Regions from separate parts of the Pseudomonas flexibilis genome, predicted to be linked through region 3. Evidence: predicted binding sites of a transcription regulator. Region 3 holds the regulator's gene; each other region holds the start of a gene.
The links. The regulator sigma-54, encoded in region 3, starts transcription at its own class of promoters, with help from an activator protein. The targets are predictions, from matches to a motif close to ANTGGCATNNANNTTGCTNT.

Region 1: a site for sigma-54 is predicted at 1,746-1,765, ahead of PT85_RS07870 (CmpA/NrtA family ABC transporter substrate-binding protein). Genes of this name have one in related genera too.
Region 2: a site for sigma-54 is predicted at 2,993-3,012, ahead of nirB (nitrite reductase large subunit NirB). Genes of this name have one in related genera too.
Region 4: a site for sigma-54 is predicted at 2,657-2,676, ahead of flgB (flagellar basal body rod protein FlgB). Genes of this name have one in related genera too.

The regions. Positions count from the first base shown of each region.
Region 1 covers NZ_JTAK01000002.1:887,415-892,144, forward strand. Annotated here, with positions in the region: gene ntrB (nitrate ABC transporter permease) at 1-284, opposite strand, end outside; gene PT85_RS07870 (CmpA/NrtA family ABC transporter substrate-binding protein) at 365-1,609, opposite strand; gene alaC (alanine transaminase) at 2,109-3,341, opposite strand; gene PT85_RS07880 (ANTAR domain-containing response regulator) at 3,451-4,029, opposite strand; gene PT85_RS07885 (YgdI/YgdR family lipoprotein) at 4,212-4,421, opposite strand; gene PT85_RS07890 (methyl-accepting chemotaxis protein) at 4,512-4,730, opposite strand, start outside.
Region 2 covers NZ_JTAK01000002.1:718,890-723,619, reverse strand. Annotated here, with positions in the region: gene PT85_RS07170 (copper resistance system multicopper oxidase) at 1-1,300, shown strand, start outside; gene PT85_RS07165 (copper resistance protein B) at 1,312-2,184, shown strand; gene PT85_RS07160 (hypothetical protein) at 2,360-2,824, shown strand; gene nirB (nitrite reductase large subunit NirB) at 3,190-4,730, shown strand, end outside.
Region 3 covers NZ_JTAK01000003.1:220,339-225,068, forward strand. Annotated here, with positions in the region: gene lptA (lipopolysaccharide transport periplasmic protein LptA) at 1-215, shown strand, start outside; gene lptB (LPS export ABC transporter ATP-binding protein) at 215-940, shown strand; gene PT85_RS09055 (RNA polymerase factor sigma-54) at 1,062-2,555, shown strand; gene hpf (ribosome hibernation-promoting factor, HPF/YfiA family) at 2,687-2,995, shown strand; gene ptsN (PTS IIA-like nitrogen regulatory protein PtsN) at 3,006-3,470, shown strand; gene rapZ (RNase adapter RapZ) at 3,472-4,329, shown strand; gene PT85_RS09075 (HPr family phosphocarrier protein) at 4,354-4,626, shown strand; gene pmbA (metalloprotease PmbA) at 4,661-4,730, opposite strand, start outside.
Region 4 covers NZ_JTAK01000004.1:550,776-555,505, reverse strand. Annotated here, with positions in the region: gene yrfG (GMP/IMP nucleotidase) at 1-326, opposite strand, end outside; gene nudE (ADP compounds hydrolase NudE) at 413-976, shown strand; gene cysQ (3'(2'),5'-bisphosphate nucleotidase CysQ) at 973-1,800, shown strand; gene flgA (flagellar basal body P-ring formation chaperone FlgA) at 1,835-2,518, opposite strand; gene flgB (flagellar basal body rod protein FlgB) at 2,710-3,069, shown strand; gene flgC (flagellar basal body rod protein FlgC) at 3,072-3,500, shown strand; gene PT85_RS11655 (flagellar hook capping FlgD N-terminal domain-containing protein) at 3,500-4,147, shown strand; gene flgE (flagellar hook protein FlgE) at 4,173-4,730, shown strand, end outside.

The sequences.
Region 1 (4,730 bases), on a different contig from region 3:
CGGCCGATGGCGAAACCCAGCGGAATGCCGACCAGCGCCGCCAGACCGAAGCCGGCGCCGACCCGTCCCAGCGAGTGCAGGATGTTCCAGCCGATGCCCATGTCGTTGGGCCCGTTGTCGTAGAAGGGATCGGCGAACAGCTCCAGCGCCGCCTGCCCGGTGACCAGCGGGCCCGGCAGTCCTTCGCTGCGCGCTGCCAGCAGCGCCCAGAGGAAGAGGAACAGCAGGATACCGAGCAGCGGCGGCAGCACCTGCTGCAGGCTCTGGCGCAGCCAGGCGGCCATGGCCAGACGGCGCAGTGGGTGGGTTTCGCGGTGGGCCACCGGCGGTGGGCTCAGGGGAATGGACATGGGAACCTCCTCGGTCAGGCCTTGATGGCGAAGGAGCGGGCGTAGCCGGCCGGGTCACTGCCGTTCCAGACGGTGCCGTCAATCAGCGTGCTGCTGCGCAGCGGACTGGCCGGCACGGCCAGGCCCAGGGCGCCGGCGGCCTCGCTGAAGAGGCGGGTCTGGTTGACAGCCGCGGCGACGGCGGCGTAGTCCGGGTCTTCGGTCAGCAGTCCCCAGCGGCGGAACTGGGTCAGGAACCACATGCCGTCGGAGAGGTAGGGGAAATTCACGCTGCCGTCGCGGCAGAACTGCATGCTGTGCGGGTCCTGCCAGCTGTTGCCCAGGCCATCCTCGTAGTTGCCGAGGAAGCGTTGCTCGATCACCTGCACCGGGGCATTCACATAGGCCTTGCCGGCGATCAGCCGGGCGGTGCTGCGGCGGTTTTCCTCGTTGGCGTCGATGAAGCGGCCGGCTTCCAGCAGCGCCATGACCAGCGCGCGGGCGGTATTGGGGTACTGCTCGACGAAGGCGCGAGTGGTACCCAGCACCTTCTCCGGGTGGTCCGGCCAGATCTGCTGGCTGGTGGCCACGGTGAAGCCCACCTTGTCGAAGATGGCCCGGGCGCCCCAGGGCTCGCCGACGCAGAAGCCATCCATGTTGCCGACGCGCATGTTGGCCACCATCTGCGGCGGCGGCACGACGATGGTCTTCACGTCGCTCATCGGGTTGATGCCGTGCGCGCCCAGCCAGTAGTAGAGCCACATGGCATGGGTGCCGGTGGGGAAGGTCTGCGCGAAGGTCAGCGGGTTGGCGGACTGCTTCACGTGGGCGGCGAGCTGTTCGCCAGTGGTCACGCCGGCCTCGCGCAACTGCCTGGAAAGGGTGATGCCCTGGCCGTTCTGGTTGAGGCCCATGAGCACCGCCATGTCGCGCTGCGGGCCGGCCAGTCCGAGCTGGGCGCCGTACATCATGCCGTACAGCACGTGAGCGGCATCCAGCTCGCCGGTGTTCAGCTTGTCGCGCACGCCGGCCCAGGAGGCTTCCTTGCTGGGGGTGATGTTCAGCCCGTACTTGCTGCCGAAGCCCTGGGTGGCGGCCACCACCACCGAGGCGCAGTCGGTGAGCGGAATGAAGCCGATGCGCAGGTCGGTCTTTTCCGGCGCATCCGAGCCGGCCGCCCAGGCCGCGCTGCGCAGGAAGGCTGGCGCGGCCAGGCTCAGGCCGGCCACGGCGATGGACTGCTTGAGGAAGGTGCGACGGGTCGAATCACGTTCATTCATGAAGACTTCCTTTTTAGGGCAATAAAAAACGGCGTACGCGCCGGGTTCCCTGCGAGGGGAAGGCAACCCGGCGGACGCCGTTGTCCGCGATCCGCGGCCCGCCGCCATTGGCGTGCTGCGAGAGTTCACCATGAACGAAGCAAAGGCCTTGCCAAGTGACTAATGGCGATTAAAGTCTTTTGAAAACAATGACATGTGGCCCGGAGCGGTAGTCAGGAGTGCCCTGTCGTTGTGAGGGGAGAAGGAGCAATGCGCCAGGGCGGCGCACGCTGCGCGGTAGTAGGGCGACATCCGCGCAGTCTGGTCGACGCCTGGGTGTATGCCGCATCGGCGGCCGGGAAAGCGCCGCCGCCCTAGCGGAAGGCGCGGCGGATTCGCAGACCGTAGTGTGGTCAACGCAACGCGTTGGCCGCCGAGCATGGCCGCAATGCACACCGCATTGGCGGCCGGGAAAATCGCCGACCGCCCGAGGGGCCGGCGTTGCGCCGGCCCCTGAAGGTCAGGCCTCGGTCTTGCGCGCCTTGGCCGGCGGGGTGACCAGGCCGTCGGCGCGGAACATCGCCTTGATGCCACGGATGGCCTGGCGGATGCGGTCCTGGTTTTCAATCAGCGCGAAGCGCACATGATCGTCACCGTACTCGCCGAAGCCGATGCCCGGCGACACCGACACCTTGGCGTCGGCCAGCAGCTTCTTGGCGAACTCCAGCGAGCCCAGGTGTGCATAGGGCTCGGGGATCTTCGCCCAGATGTACATGGAGGCCTTGGGGTTCTCGACCATCCAGCCGGCCTCGTGCAAACCCTTGACCATCAGGTTGCGGCGCTGGCGGTACTGCTCGGCGATGTCGCGCACGCACTGCTGGTCGCCTTCCAGGGCCGCGATGGCCGCCACCTGCAGCGGGGTGAAGGTGCCGTAGTCGTGGTAGCTCTTGATGCGCGCCAGTGCGGCGACCAGTTCCGGGTTGCCGACCATGAAGCCGATACGCCAGCCGGCCATGTTGTAGCTCTTGGACAGGGTGAAGAATTCCACCGCCACGTCCTTGGCCCCCGGCACCTGCATGATCGACGGCGCCTTCCAGCCGTCGTAGACGATGTCCGCGTAGGCCAGGTCGTGCACCACCAGGATGTCGTACTGCTTGGCCAGGGCCACCACGCGCTCGAAGAAGTCCAGCTCCACGCACTGGGCGGTAGGGTTGGAGGGGAAACCGATGATGATCATCTTCGGCTTGGGGATCGACTCGCGGATCGCCCGTTCCAGCTCGGCGAAGAAGTCCATGCCGGGAATCAGCGGCACCGAACGTACCTGGGCGCCGGCGATCACCGCGCCGTAGATGTGGATCGGGTAGCTGGGATTAGGCACCAGCACGGTGTCGCCCTGATCCAGGGTGGCCAGCATCAGGTGCGCCAGGCCTTCCTTGGAGCCGATGGTGACGATGGCTTCGCTTTCCGGGTCGATCTCGACGGCATAGCGGTCCTGGTACCAGCGCGAGATGGCGCGGCGCAGGCGCGGAATGCCGCGCGAAGTGGAGTAGCCGTGGGTGTCTTCGCGCTGGGCGACCTGCACCAGTTTCTCGACGATATGCGGCGGGGTGGCGCCGTCCGGATTGCCCATGCTGAAGTCGATGATGTCCTCGCCACGGCGGCGGGCGGCCATCTTCAGTTCGGCGGTGATGTTGAAAACGTAGGGGGGCAGACGATCGATGCGCGCAAAGCGGCGCTTGCCGTGTTCGGCCATGATTTCCTCGATGTGACGTAAGCGCCCGGAACCGTCCGAGCGACGCTGGTCGCCTGTGCGACCGCCAGCGACGATACGCCCAAAGCGAGACGGGCGGCAATAGCCCGCTTCAGCCGCGCATCAGCGACTGCATGGCGATGATCTGCTCGGCCACCTGGATGAGCTTCTGCTGCCGGTCCATGGCCTGGCGGCGCATCAGGGTATAGGCCTCTTCCTCATCGCAGTGGCGGATCTTCATGAGCAGGCCCTTGGCCTGCTCGATGCGCTTGCGCTCGTTGAGCTGCGCTTCGCGCACCTGCAACTCGCTGCGCAGGGTCTGTTCGCTGTCGAAGCGGGCCATGGCCACGTCGAGAATGGGTTTCAGGCGCTGGGCCTGGATGCCTTCGACGATATAGGCGCTGACCCCCGAGCGAATCGCCTGGCGCATCACCTGTGGGTCCTGCTCGTCGGTGAACATCACGATCGGGCGTGGCTGGGCGCGCGACACCATGACCACCTGTTCAAGCACGTCACGACCAGGCGATTCGCTGTCGATGAGGATAACGTCCGGCTTGAGCGCCTCCACGCGGGCGGGCAGGTCGATGGTCGGGCCGGATTCGGCCGTCACCTCGAAGCCGGCCTCGCTCAGGGCCTGTCGGAGACGCCCCACATGGCGAGCGGTATCGTTGATCAGCAGGATGCGCAGCATGGCAGTCTCTCCACGATGTGCTCCGCCGAACCACTCCGCGCCTGCGCACAACAAGGGCGCACGGCAAGGCGGTCATGCCTCATTGTGGAACGGCGGCGCACGGGGCACGGCAGGGCGCGGTTGCGCCGTTATAGGTATGCCGATGCCGGAGCAACTGCCATGCCAGGGCGCCTGGCCCTGGATCAGCGCTCGATGATCTGCCGCACCTGGGACTTGGGAATCTGCCGGGTGCGCCCCTCGCTGTCCTCGTATTCGATCAGGCCGGTCTTCTTGTCGAGCTCGGGCTTGTCCTGACTGGCCAGCATCTGGCCGTCGGTCGTGGCGATGATGTAATCGCTGGCGCAACCCGCCAGCCCCAGCGCGCAGCACGCAGCAATGATCCAGTGCTTCATTGAGGAGCCTCCTACCGTTTCACCCGAACGGGCGTACAGGGCTGTGACCAGCCGGCAGGGCGGATGCTCCCCACGTTCGTCCGAACCCGCTCAGACGTGGAAGCGCGAACTGAGTCGCTCCAGGCGATCAGTGAGCGCCTGCAACTGCTCGCTTTCCTGGTCCAGGCGCCGGGCGTCATCGGCGTTGCGTTCGGCCACTTCGCGGATGCTCTGCAGGTTCTGGGCGATCTGCGTGCTGACCGCGCTCTGTTCCTGCGTGCTGGAGGCGATCAGGGTATTCATGCGGCTGATCGCCTCGATCTCGTCACC
Region 2 (4,730 bases), on a different contig from region 3:
CGGCGTGTACGGCCCGCTGATCATCGAGCCACGGCAGCCCGAGCCCCACCGCTACGAACGCGACTACGTAGTGATGTTCTCCGACTGGACCGACGAGAACCCCGCGCGGGTGCTGGCCAAGCTGAAGAAGCAGTCCGACTACTACAACGAGCACCGCCGCACCGTCGGCGACTTCATCCGCGACGTGGCCGACCAGGGCTGGAGCGCAACGCTGGGTGACCGCTGGGCCTGGGCACGGATGAACATGAGCCCCACGGACCTGGCCGACGTCAGCGGCGCCACCTACACCTACCTGCTCAATGGCCGCACGCCGGCGAATCCCTGGAGCGGGTTGTTCAAGCCGGGCGAGCGCATTCGCCTGCGCCTGATCAACGGCTCGGCGATGAGCTACCTGGATTTCCGCATCCCGGGCCTGAAGCTCACCGTGATCGCCGCCGACGGCCAGCCGGTCGAGCCGGTGCAGGTGGACGAACTGCGCCTGGCGGTGGCGGAAACCTATGACGTGCTGGTCGAACCCGGCGACCAACCGGCCTACAGCCTGTTCGCCCAGGCCATGGATCGCAGCGGCTATGCCTGCGGCACGCTGGCGGTGCGCGACGGCCTGCGCGCGCCGGTGCCGGCCGTGGACCCGCGCCCGGTGCTGAGCATGGCGGACATGGGCCACGGCGAGCATGGGGCGCACGGTCAGGCGGCCGGTATGGATCACGGTTCCCACGGTTCGATGGCGGATATGGATCACAGCGCTCACGGCGCCATGGCGGGCCTAGATCAGGGCACGGTGACGCACCCGGCCAGCGAGGCGGGCAACCCGTTGCTCGACATGCAGACCATGATGCCGGTGGCCAAGCTGGACGATCCGGGCATCGGCCTGCGCGACAACGGGCGCCGGGTGCTGACCTACGCCGACCTGCGCAGCCGCTTCGCCGACCCCGACGGTCGCCAGCCGGGGCGCACCCTGGAGCTGCACCTGACCGGCCATATGGAGCGCTTCGCCTGGTCGTTCGACGGCGTGCCGTTCGCCGATGCCGAGCCGATCCGCCTGAAGTACGGCGAGCGCCTGCGCATGGTGCTGGTCAACGACACCATGATGCATCACCCCATCCACCTGCACGGCCTGTGGAGCGACCTGGAGGACCAACAGGGCAACTTCCTGGTGCGCAAGCACACCATCGACATGCCACCCGGTTCCCGGCGCAGCTTTCGCGTCACCGCCGACGCGCTGGGCCGCTGGGCCTTCCACTGCCACCTGTTGATGCACATGGACCTCGGCATGTTCCGCGAATTCCGCGTGGAAGAATGAGGAAGCCGATGATGAACCTCCGCAGCACATCCCATTTCGCTTCGCTGACCGTCGGCCTGCTGCTTACCACACAGGCGCTGGCACAAGGTGCCCACGATGGCCACCATCCGCCGAGCACACCCTCACCCAGTGCCGACGAACATCGCCACCACCGTGCGCCAGCGCACGGCGCTGGCCGCACGCCGATCCCGGCGCCAACCGCCGCCGACCGCGCCGCCGCCTTCCCCGACCTGCCGCCGCACGCCATGCACGCGGGCGGGACCAACTTCCTGCTGCTTGCCGACCAGCTGGAATGGCGAGATGCCGACGACGGCAACGCCCTGGCCTGGGACATCGACGGCTGGATCGGCGGCGACATCAACCGCCTGGCGGTGCGCTCGGAAGGCGAGCGCATCGATGGCCACACCGAGGAAGCCGAACTGCAGTTGTTGTGGAGCCACGCCATCGGCCCCTGGTGGGAAAGCGTGCTCGGCGTGCGTCAGGACTTCAAGCCGGGCTCGCCGCAGACCTGGGCGGTGGCGGGTGTCCAGGGCATGCCGTTGTACGGCCTGGAAACCGAAGTCAGCGCGTTCTTCGGCGAAGGCGGCCAGACCGGCCTGCGCCTGGCCGCCGACTACGACATCCTGCTGACCAACCGGCTGATCCTGCAGCCGGCCGTGGAGCTCAACCTGCACGGCCGCAACGACGCGGCACGCGGCGTTGGCGCGGGCTTCAGCGATGTGGAGGCCGGCCTGCGGCTGCGCTACGAGATCACCCGGCAGTTCGCCCCCTACCTGGGCGTGAGCTGGCAGCGCGCCTATGGCAACACGGCGGATTACCTGCGCCGCGCGGGAGAGGATCGCGAAGAAACCGCCGTGGTCGCCGGGGTTCGTTTCTGGTTTTGAGGCCCGCGACCGCTACCGGCCAGGGGCGTTTGGCTGCGCGCCAGGACGCAAAGTTCCGCGTTTTGTAAGGACGGCTTAAAAAGTCGGTAAAGCCGTGCAGCTCGTCGGCCGAGGGCTTGTTTCGGCACCCTCGGGCAGCGAGCATCGCCCCGTCATTTTTCTGAGGCCACATCTGATGAAGAAGCATGCCCCGATTGTTTTCCTGACCCTCGGCCTGTTCAGCGGCGCCGCCTTTGCCGGCAATAACACCGAAGCCGCCGTCGGTGGAGCGCTGGGTGGCGTGATGGGCAGCGTGGTCGGCGGACACCTTGGCGGCAGCACCGGCGCGGTGATCGGCGCCGGGGTCGGTGGTGCTGCCGGCAGTGCCGTTGGCGCCGACAAGCGCTCTCGCACCGAAGCCGCTGTCGGCGGTGGACTGGGCGCGGCCGGTGGCAATGTGCTGGGCCAGCAGGTCGGCGGTACCAATGGCGGCCTGCTGGGTGCCGCTGTGGGTGGCGCCGCCGGCGGCGCGCTGGGCAATGCCTACGGCGATGATGACCGACGCGATTACCGTGGCGACCGTCGCCATGTGCGCCACGATCACAAGCACAAACGCGGCCGGGGCCATTACAAGGAGCAGTGGCACCACAAGTACCGCTGAGTCATTCCCCTCTCCCCGGCCGGGTGAGAGGGGATAACGCCTCTGCTCCAAAACAGGGAGCGCGACGGGCGCTTCGCCCCATCAGGGATCATTCGTCGAGCCCGTCGCGCCTGCCCTCATTCGCCGCCAAACCCCTCTGCATCGGGCATTGCCGCACGTCATTCCGTCGCTGGCACGCTCCCTGCTAACTCCCAGGCAGGGTCAGCGAAGACCCCGTTATTCAGGTGATCCGGGCAACGGCGCTCGGCCAACACCACCCCACATCGAATCACCAGGCAAAGGCGCCTGGAGCTCTCAACGGCTCCAGGCGCCTTTTTGCGTTTCGGCCGGCGGAACACCGGCCGGCAAAGGCAGAGGAAGGACACATGAACATCGTCATCATCGGCAACGGCATGGTGGGTCATCACTGCGTCGCCCGTCTGGCCGAGCAGGGTGCGCTCGAGCGGTTCCAGGTGCGGGTGCTCGGCGAAGAGCGCCAGCGCGCCTACGACCGGGTGCACCTGTCCGAATACTTCGGCGGCCGGGATGCCGAGTCGCTGGCGCTGTGCGAGGCGGATTTCTACGCCCGCCACGGCGTGCAGCTGCACCTGGGCGAGGCGGTGACCGCCATCGACCGCGCCCGCAACGAAGTGGTGACCGCACAGGGCCGCTACGCCTACGACCATCTGGTGCTGGCCACCGGCTCCTACCCGTTCGTGCCGCCGATTCCCGGTGCCGAGGGCACGTCCCGGCTGGTCTACCGCACCCTGGATGATCTCGACCTCATCCGCGCCGCCGCCCAGGGCGCCCGGCGCGGCGTGGTGGTCGGCGGCGGTCTGCTCGGTCTGGAAGCGGCCAACGCACTGAAGTCGCTGGGCCTGGAGGCCCATGTGGTGGAATTCGCCCCGCGCCTGATGCCGGTGCAGCTGGACGAGCTGGGCGGCGAGGCGCTCAGGGCGCGCATCGAGGCCCTCGGCGTCGGCGTGCACCTGTCGCGCGCCACCGAAGCCATCGTCGCCGGCAGCCAGTACCGCTACCGCATGGCCTTCAAGGACGGCGACAGCCTGGAAACCGACCTGATCGTGTTCTCCGCCGGCATCCGCCCGCAGGACGCCCTGGGCCGCGCCGCCGGCCTGGAGCTCGGCCCGCGCGGCGGCGTGGCGGTGGACGATCTGTGCCGCAGCAGCGATCCGGCCATCTACGCCATCGGCGAATGCGCGGCCTGGAACGGCAGCGTGTTCGGCCTGGTGGCGCCGGGCTACAGCATGGCGCGCACCGTGGCCGACCAGTTGGCCGGGCGCGAGGCCACGCCGTTCACCGGCGCCGACCTGTCCACCAAGCTCAAGCTGCTCGGCGTGGACGTCGGCTCCATCGGCGATGCCCATGCCGCCACGCCGGGTGCGCGCAGCTACCGCTTCATCGACGAAGCCACGGCCAGCTACCGGCGCCTGGTGGTGTCCGCCGATGGCAAGCGCGTGCTGGGTGCCGTGCTGGTCGGCGACAACAGCTACTACGACACCCTGCTGCAGTACGCGCAGAACGGCATCAAGCTGCCGGCCGACCCGTCCAGCCTGATCCTGCCGGTCTCGGATGGCGTGCCGGCGCTGGGTGCCGATGCCCTGCCCGACACCGCCACCCTCTGTTCCTGCCACAACGTCACCAAGGGCGCGGTGTGCTGCCAGGTGGATGCCGGCGTCACCGACCTGGGCGAGCTCAAAAGCGCCACCAAGGCAGCCACCGGCTGCGGCGGCTGCGCCAGCCTGCTCAAGCAGGTGTTCGAGCATGAGCTGACCGCCCGCGGCGTGGCGGTGGACAAGAGCCTGTGCGAACACTTCGCCCACACCCGCCAGGCGCTGTACGACATCGTCCGCGTCGAAGGCATCGAGCGCTTCGAGGATCTGCTGGCCCGCCACGGCAAGGGCGAGCT
Region 3 (4,730 bases):
TCGAGTACTTCGCCAGCAACGAGCGCATCGTGCTCACCGACCAGGCCAAGGTGGTGCGCGACGGCAATACCTTCGAAGGCGAACGCATCGTCTATGACACCCGCACCCAGGTGGTCAACGCCGGCCGTGCCCAGGACGGCAACGTCACCACGCCCCGGCCACGCATCGACATGGTGATCCAGCCACGCAAGAAGCCCGCGGAGTCCAGCGAATAATGGCCACCCTCATTGCCCGTCACCTGGCCAAGAGCTACAAGAAGCGCCAGGTGGTCCGCGACGTCAGTCTGCGCATCGACAGCGGCCAGATCGTCGGCCTGCTCGGCCCCAACGGGGCCGGCAAGACCACCACCTTCTACATGGTCGTCGGCCTGGTGCGCGCCGATCACGGCCAGGTGCTGATTGACGACCTGGACGTCAGTCACCAGCCCATGCACGGTCGCGCGCGCGCCGGCATCGGCTACCTGCCCCAGGAAGCCTCGATCTTCCGCAAGCTCACCGTCACCAACAACATCATGGCGATCCTGGAAACCCGCAAGGACCTCGACGCCGAAGGCCGTCGGGCAACCCTGGAAGGGCTGCTCGAGGAATTCCACATCACCCATATCCGCGACAGCCTCGGCATGAGCCTGTCCGGTGGCGAACGGCGCCGGGTGGAGATCGCCCGCGCGCTGGCCAGCGCACCCAAGTTCATCCTGCTCGACGAACCCTTCGCCGGCGTCGACCCCATCTCGGTGGGCGACATCAAACAGATCATCCAGCACCTGAAATCCAAAGGCATCGGTGTACTGATCACCGACCACAACGTGCGCGAGACCCTGGACATCTGCGAGACCGCCTACATCGTCAGCGAAGGCCGCCTGATCGCCGAGGGCAACGCCGAGGCCATCCTGGCCAACCAGCTGGTCAAGGAAGTCTACCTGGGGCACGAATTCCGCCTGTAGAGCGACTGGCGGACACACCAACGGGATATACAATTCGTCGCCGGGCATATAAATTGCTTGCGGTCGGCGCCCCGGCGCGCCGCAGGGACAGGCGAACACCCGCCGGAACACAAGGTCTGCCATGAAACCATCGCTCGTTCTCAAGATGGGCCAGCAGCTGACGATGACCCCGCAGCTGCAACAGGCCATTCGCTTACTGCAACTTTCCACCCTGGACCTGCAGCAGGAAATCCAGGAAGCCCTCGAATCCAATCCCATGCTGGAACGGCAGGAGGAAGGCGAGGACTTCGACAACAGCGATCCGCTCGCCGACGGTGACGACGCCGCCGGCAGCCCCCCTCCGGAAAACACCTACCAGGAGACCCAGAGCAGCGTCGAGAACCTCGAGGAGGTCAACGACTGGAGCGAACGCATCCCCAGCGAGCTGCCGGTGGACACCGCCTGGGAAGATGTCTACCAGACCAGCGCCAGCAGCCTGCCCAGCAACGACGATGACGAATGGGACTTCACCGCCCGTACCAGCGGTGGCGAGAGCCTGCAGAGCCATCTGCTCTGGCAGCTCAACCTGGCGCCCATGTCGGACACCGACCGATTGATCGCGGCGACCCTGATCGACTGCATCAATGACCAGGGCTACCTGGAAGAATCCCTCGAGGAGATCCTCGAATCCTTCGATCCGGAACTGGACATCGAGCTGGACGAGATCGAAGCCGTGCTGCGCCGCGTGCAGCATTTCGAACCCGTGGGCATCGGCGCCCGCGACCTGCGCGAGTGCCTGCTGCTGCAGCTGTGCCAGCTGCCGGAAGACACCCCCTGGCGCAGCGAGGCGCAGCGCCTGGTCGGCGATTACCTCGACCTGCTCGGCGGCCGCGACTACAGCCAGCTGATGCGCCGCCTCAAGCTCAAGGAAGACGAGCTGCGCCAGGTGGTGGAACTGATCCAGCGCCTCAACCCCCGCCCCGGCTCGCAGATCGAGTCCAGCGAACCCGAATACATCGTGCCCGACGTCATCGTGCGCAAGCACAACGGCCGCTGGCTGGTGGAGCTCAACCAGGAGGCGGTGCCGCGCCTGCGCGTGAACCCCCAGCACGCCGGCTTCGTGCGCCGCGCCGATTCCAGCGCCGACAACACCTTCATGCGCAACCAGCTGCAGGAGGCGCGCTGGTTCATCAAGAGCCTGCAGAGTCGCAACGAGACGCTGATGAAGGTGGCCAGCCAGATCGTCGAGCACCAGCGCGGCTTCCTCGAGTACGGCGAGGAAGCCATGAAGCCGCTGGTGCTGCACGACATCGCCGAGGCGGTGGGCATGCATGAATCGACCATCTCGCGGGTGACCACCCAGAAGTACATGCACACCCCGCGCGGCATCTTCGAACTGAAGTATTTCTTTTCCAGCCATGTCAGCACGTCCGAAGGCGGCGAGTGCTCGTCCACCGCCATCCGGGCGATCATCAAGAAACTGGTGGCGGCGGAAAACGCCAAGAAACCGCTGAGCGATAGCAAGATCGCCAGCCTGCTGGAAGAACAGGGCATCCAGGTGGCACGCCGCACAGTGGCCAAGTACCGGGAATCCCTGGGCATCGCGCCGTCGAGCGAGCGTAAGCGCCTGATGTAAAACGTTCAGTGGGCTTGTTTAACGGCGCCGGAATGATTAGGGTCAATGCCCAGAACCCCTTGGCGCGTCAAAGTGATTCGGAGGGTCGACCAGAGGTCGGTCCTCTCCCTACGGCAAGAAGGAGAACAGGTATGCAAGTCAACATCAGTGGTGACCAGCTGGATGTGACTGAGGCCATGCGCGGCTATGTCGAGGAGAAGTTCTCCCGGCTGGAGCGCCACTTCGACCGCATCACCAATGTTCAGGTGATCATGCAGGTGGAAAAACTGCAGCAGAAGATCGAAGCCACCCTGCATATCGCCGGTGGCGAAGTCGTTGCCAACGCGGAGCACACCGACATGTATGCGGCCATCGACCTGCTGGTCGACAAGCTCGACCGCCAACTGATCAAGGCCAAGGAAAAGCGCCTCGACCGGGAGCAGGGCGCCACCGTCCGCTGACTCCGACTCCATGATCCGACTCGAAAGCATCCTGACCCCCGGGCGTTCCCAGGTGAACGCACCGGGCGGCAGCAAGAAACGTGTCCTCGAATTCATCGCCAACCTGATCGCGCGCGAGCAGCCCGGGCTGGATGCCGGCGAGCTGTTCGAAGCGCTGATCGCGCGCGAGCGCCTGGGCTCCACGGGGTTCGGCAACGGCATCGCCATTCCGCACTGCCGCCTGCCGAACTGCAACGCGCCGATCAGCGCCGTCCTGCGCCTGGACGCCCCGGTCGACTTCGACTCCATCGACGGTGTCCCGGTCGATCTGCTATTCGTGCTGGTGGTGCCGCCCGCCGCCACCGACGAGCACCTTGAACTGCTGCGCCAGATTGCCGGCCTGCTGGAACGTGCCGACATCCGTGAACGCCTGCGTGGCGCCGCCAGCAACGAGGCGCTTTACCAGACCGTGGTGGACGAACTGGGCGGGCACTGACATGCGCCTGATCATCGTCAGTGGCCGCTCCGGCTCGGGCAAGAGCACCGCGCTGGATGTCCTCGAGGACAGCGGCTTCTACTGCATCGACAACCTGCCCGCCGGCCTGCTGCCCGAGCTGGCCGAGCGCGCGCTGATCCATACCGAACTGCTGCATCCACTGGTTGCCGTGTCCATCGACGCGCGCAACCTGCCCAGCCATCTGCAGCGCTTCCCCGAACTGCTCGAAGAAGTACGTGGCCGGCACATCCACTGCGATGTGCTGTATCTGGACGCCGACGAGGAGACGCTGCTCAAGCGCTTCTCGGAAACCCGCCGCCGCCATCCGCTGACCAATGACACCCGGTCGCTGGCCGAGGCGATCCAGGACGAGAGCCTGCTGCTCGGGCCGATCAGCGACCTGGCCGACCTGAAGATCGACACCACCCACCTGAACCTCTACCAGCTGCGCGACACCCTCAAGCTGCGCCTGCTCAACAAGCCCGAGCCGGGCACCGCCTTCCTGGTGGAGTCCTTCGGCTTCAAGCGCGGCATGCCAGTGGATGCCGACCTGGTGTTCGATGTGCGCTGCCTGCCCAACCCCTACTGGAAGCCGGAGCTGCGCGATTTCACCGGCCTCGACCAACCGGTTATCGACTACCTGGCCGCCCAGCCGGAGGTCGAGGAGATGTATCAGGACCTCGCGGTCTATCTGCACAAGTGGCTGCCGCGCTTCGCCGCCAGCAACCGATCGTATGTCACCATCGCGGTCGGCTGCACCGGCGGCCAGCACCGCTCGGTGTACTTGGCCGAGCGCCTGGGAGCGGCCCTGAAGGCCCAACTGAAGAATGTCCAGGTCCGTCATCGCGACCTGCGCTAGAAGCCCTAGGAATCCGAAAGCCCCATGCCTGCCTGCGAAGTCCTGATCGTCAACAAGCTTGGCCTGCATGCCCGCGCGGCAGCCAAGTTCGTCGCCACTGCCGGGCGTTTTCCCTGCCGAGTACGCGTCGGCCACACGGCAGATGCCCTGGTGGATGGCAAGAGCATCATGTCGGTGATGATGCTGGCCGCCGGCCAGGGCACTCCGCTGCATTTGCACGCCGAAGGCGAACAGGATCAGCAGGCGCTCGACGCCCTGGTGGAACTGATCAACGACCGCTTCGGCGAAGGCGAATAAGACAGAAGGGCCGGCGCTGGCCGGCCCCGACGACTCAACGTCCTGCCACCGTCATCCTTTCGATCAGCACCGAGCCGGTGCGAATGGTGCCGCGCGTTTCCAGG
Region 4 (4,730 bases), on a different contig from region 3:
TTGCTGGCACGGCGCAGGGCGGCGAGGAAGGTATCGGCGTCGGTGCGCAGGCTGATCAGGTGCGCCACCTCGCGCTTGAGTTCGACGATCGGCAGGTCCAGCTCGCGACTCCAGAAATCCAGGCAGTACCACGTCAGCTGGCCGGCGTGGCGGGCGAACAGCGGCTGCAGCTCCATGTCCGCCATGGCGCGGCTGATGCCGTGGCGTTCGGCATAGCGCTGCGGCAGGTGTTCCAGCCAGAAATGATTGTCGAAATGCAAGTCCAGCAGGGTGCCGTCCATGTCCAGCAGCACGGTATCGATGGTGTTCCAGGGCAGGAGGGACATTGCAGACTCCGGGCAGCCACGATCTGTGGCGCGGTACGGCGGAAAAAGGCGGTTATGATACCTGCATGCCCGTTCCGGAGAATGCCATGCGAGAGAAACCCGCCGTGCTGGCCCGCGAGATTGTCGCTCGCAGCCGGTTGTTTGCCGTCGAGGAATTGCAGCTGCGCTTCAGCAACGGGGTGGAGCGTACGTACGAGCGTCTGGTGGGCAAGGCCGGCTATGGCGCAGTCATGGTGGTAGCGATGGCCGACGCCGAGCATGCGCTGCTGGTGGAGGAATACTGCGCCGGCACCGACGACTACCAGCTGTCGCTGCCCAAGGGGCTGATCGAACCCGGCGAGGAAGTGCTCGACGCCGCCAATCGCGAGCTCAAGGAAGAAGCTGGCTTCGGTGCCGAGCGCCTGGAGTACCTCACCGACCTGTCGCTGTCACCCGGTTACATGAACCAGCGCATTCGCGTGGTGTTGGCCCGCGACCTTTACGAGGAACGCCTGCCCGGCGACGAGCCCGAGCCGATGGCGGTGAGCCGGGTCAATCTGCGTGAATTGTCGAGCCTGGTGGCGCACCCGCAGTTCAGCGAGGGTCGTGCCCTGGCGGCGCTCTACCTGACCCGCGATCTGCTGGTCCAGCGCGGAGAGCTGGTGCTGTGAGCGAATTGAATATTCATGCCCTGTTGCCAGCGGTTATCGCGCTGGTCGAGCGCGCCGGCGCGGCCATCCTGCCGTTCTGGCGCCAGGAGCTGGCCGTGGAGCAGAAGGCCGACGATTCGCCGGTGACCGCCGCTGACCTGGCTGCCAACCGGGTGCTGATCGAGGGGCTGTCCGCGCTGTCTGCCGAGATCCCGGTCCTGTCTGAAGAGAGCTGCGCGATTCCGCTGGCCGAGCGCGCCGGCTGGGATCGCTGGTGGCTGGTGGACCCGCTGGATGGCACCAAGGAATTCATTGCCGGCAGCACCGAGTTCACCGTCAACGTGGCGCTGGTGGAGCGGGGGCAGGTGCTGTTCGGCGTGGTTGGCGTGCCGGCGGACGGTCGCTGCTATTACGGCGGCGCCGGCCTGGGTGCCTGGCGTCAGCGCAACGGCCAGGTCGAGGCGATTCGGGTGCGACATGCGCCGGTCGAGGGGTTCACCGTGGTGGCCAGCCGGCGGCATTCCAGTCCGGAGCAGGAGCGTTTGCTCGGCACCCTCGGCCAGCACTTCGGCACGCTGGAATTGGCGAGTGTCGGCAGTTCGCTGAAGTTCTGCCTGCTCGCCGAGGGTGCTGCCGACTGCTACCCGCGCCTGGCGCCCACCTCGCAGTGGGACACCGCCGCTGCCCAGGGCGTGCTGGAAGGCGCCGGCGGCGCGGTGCTGGATGTGCGCGGCGAGCCGCTGCGTTATCCGGCACGCGAAGCGTTCCTCAATCCGCATTTCCTGGCGCTGCCGGCCGAGGCGAGCTGGCGTGAGGCGCTGCTGGAGCAGGTGCGCAAAGGCTAGCCGCTTGATGGGTGGCGGACACGGGGTTGCGCCCTCACCGCCAGGTGCTGGTCACCACCCCATCACCGATCACTTGGGCGTCGATGATCTTCTCGCTGCTGCGGTTGCGTACCCGGACGATCTCGCCTTCGCGGCCGTTGGCCAGCGCTTCGCCCAGGGTGCTGGCCTCAATGCCGTCGTGGCGAGCGACGATGGTCACCGACTGGCCGCGGCGCACCCACAGGGGCGCGTCCAGCAGGTCGGCGGTGAGCATCTGGCCGGCGCGAATGCGACGCTTGGCGGTCTTTCCCGTCACCTGCTCGACCTTGCTGAAGAAGCCGCGGTCATGGCGGGCCACCTGCTGGCGCTCGATCTTCACATCCTCGGCGGAGAATGCCTGGTCGCGGTCCAGGATGTGCCTTGCCACCAGCAGCAGCACGCTGACGTTGGCCTGTGCGGTGACATCCTGGCTCCATTGCGGCTGTGGGCAGCTCAGGCGGAAGCGCTGCCGGGCGAGCAGCTCCTGGCGCCCGGATAGGTTCTGCACCTGCAGCTCCCGCGAGCAGGCCGGCAGTCGCTCGACCGGGGCCGGCAGGCTCATGTCCAGGCTCAGGCGAGGTTGCTGCCAGCCAAGTTGCCGGGCCTCGCGCTCCATCAGGGGTTGCAGGTGCTGGCGCAGGGCCTGATCGATTTGTGAACTGGCCGTGGCGGCCTGCGCGGTACCCGCCTGGAGCGCCATCAGCAGTCCGGCACAGGCGGAAAAAGCCTTTCCTCCCCTCTGGCGTTTTACTGTCGCGGCATCTGCCGATTCGCCTCTCGCTGTTCCGTTGACTTCGTAAAAACCCTTCAAAATCAAAGACCTATGCAGTAATGGCTAAGTGGCATAAAAGCTGCTACTCCGTGCGGAGTGACAGTTTTTTGGGGTTGCCCATGAGTATACGGATTGATGACGTGGTCGGTGTGCATGCCCATGCCTTGCAGGTGCGCATGCAGCGCAGCGAGATTCTCGCCGCCAACCTGGCCAACGTGGATACGCCTGGTTTCCAGGCTCGCGATATCGATTTCGCCAGTGCCATGCGCCGCCTGGACGCCGGTGAAGAATTCAGCGCCCTGACAATCGATTCGCCCCTCAAGTATCGCGTGCCCTACCAGGCCTCCCTGGACGGCAACACGGTGGAGCTGAGCGTCGAGCAGGCCGAATTCTCGCGCAACTCCATGGACTTCCAGACCAGCCTGACCTTCCTGACGCAGAAGTTCAGCGGCCTCAAGCAAGCCATCGAGGGACGTTGATCATGGCATTTGAATCCATCTACCGCATCGCCGGTTCGGCCATGAACGCACAGACCGTGCGCCTGAATACCGTGGCCAGCAACCTGGCCAACATCGACTCCGCTGCAGCCTCGCCCGAGGATGTCTATGCCGCCCGGCGTCCGGTATTCGCCGCGATCTACAACAACGATCAGCTGACCCGCGGCGTCGGCATGGGCGGCGCCCATGTGCAGGTGCTGGACGTGGTGACCACCGGCCGCGAGCCCATCAAGCGCTACGAACCGGGCAATCCGCTGGCGGGTGCCGATGGTTACGTGTTCTATCCGGCGCTCAACCAGATCGAGGAAATGACCGACATGATGTCGGCCACCCGCAGCTTCGAAACCAACGTCGAAGTGTTGAATCGCCTGAAAAGCATGCAGCAGAGCCTGCTGCGCCTGGGAGAAATCTGATGAGTGTCAGTGGCGTAACCAATAACTCGAACCCGTATGCGCTGCCGGATGACACCATCAGCGTCAGCGAGGCCGGCCAACTGAGCAATCAGTTCATCACGCTGATGGTGGCGCAGATCCAGAACCAGGATCCCACCAACCCGATGGACAGCACCCAGTTCGTCGAGCAGTACGCGACCATCTCCCAGGTGCAGAGCCTGGAGAACATGACCAAGCTGCAGCAGAGTAGCCTGGTGCTGGCCGACAACCTGCAGATGCTCACCGCCGCCAGCCTGGTCGGCCAGAACGTTACCGTGCACACCGACAGCCTGGAGCTGGATGGCAAGGTCGACGCCCAGTTCGACCTGCAGCACACGTCCACCAATACCGTGCTCTGGCTGACCGACGCCAACGGCGTGGAGACCTCGGTAGCTCTGGGTCGCCAGGATGCCGGTCGCGTCGACGTGGCGCTGGATCCCGCCGCCCTGGGCCTCAAGCCCGGCACCTACAAGGTGCGCATCGAGACCGCCACCGGTGAGGAGCCCCGCCTGCAGGTGGCCGGCAAGGTCAGCGACGTGCGCGTCAGCGACAGCGGCCCGGTGCTGAACATTGCCGGCATAGGCAGCGTGCCGTTCTACCAAATCGTCCAGTTCGGCCAGCGCGGCTGAGCCTGTTGATCATCGAGGGAAGACCATGAGCTTCAACATCGCCCTGACCGGCCTGAACGCCGTCTCCGAACAGCTGAACACCGTCAGCAACAACATCGCCAACTCCAGCACCACCGGCTTCAAGTCCTCGCGCACCGAGTTCGGCAGCGTGTACGCCGACACCCAGGCCATGGGTGTGGAAGTGCTGGGCAACACCCAGAGCATCAGCCTGGGCGGCGCGCTGATCTCCACCAGCCGCACCCTGGACCTGGCCATCTCCGGCGGCGGCTTCTTTATCGTCAAGGGCACCAACGGCGAGACCCAGTACACCCGCGCCGGGGTGTTCGGCACCGACTCGGCCAACTATATCGTCAACAAGGCCGGCCAGAAGCTGCAGGGCTATCCGACTGACGCCGACGGCAACCTGATGACCGGTAGCCTGGGCGACCTGCGTATCAAGGCCGCAACCTTGCCAGCCAGCGCAACCACTGGCCTGGAGTTCGTGGCGAACCTGGATGCCAACATGAAACAGCCGGTGGATGGTGCTGGTGTGCCCATCCCCTTCGATCCGACGAACGTCAACAGCTACAACTCCACTTACACC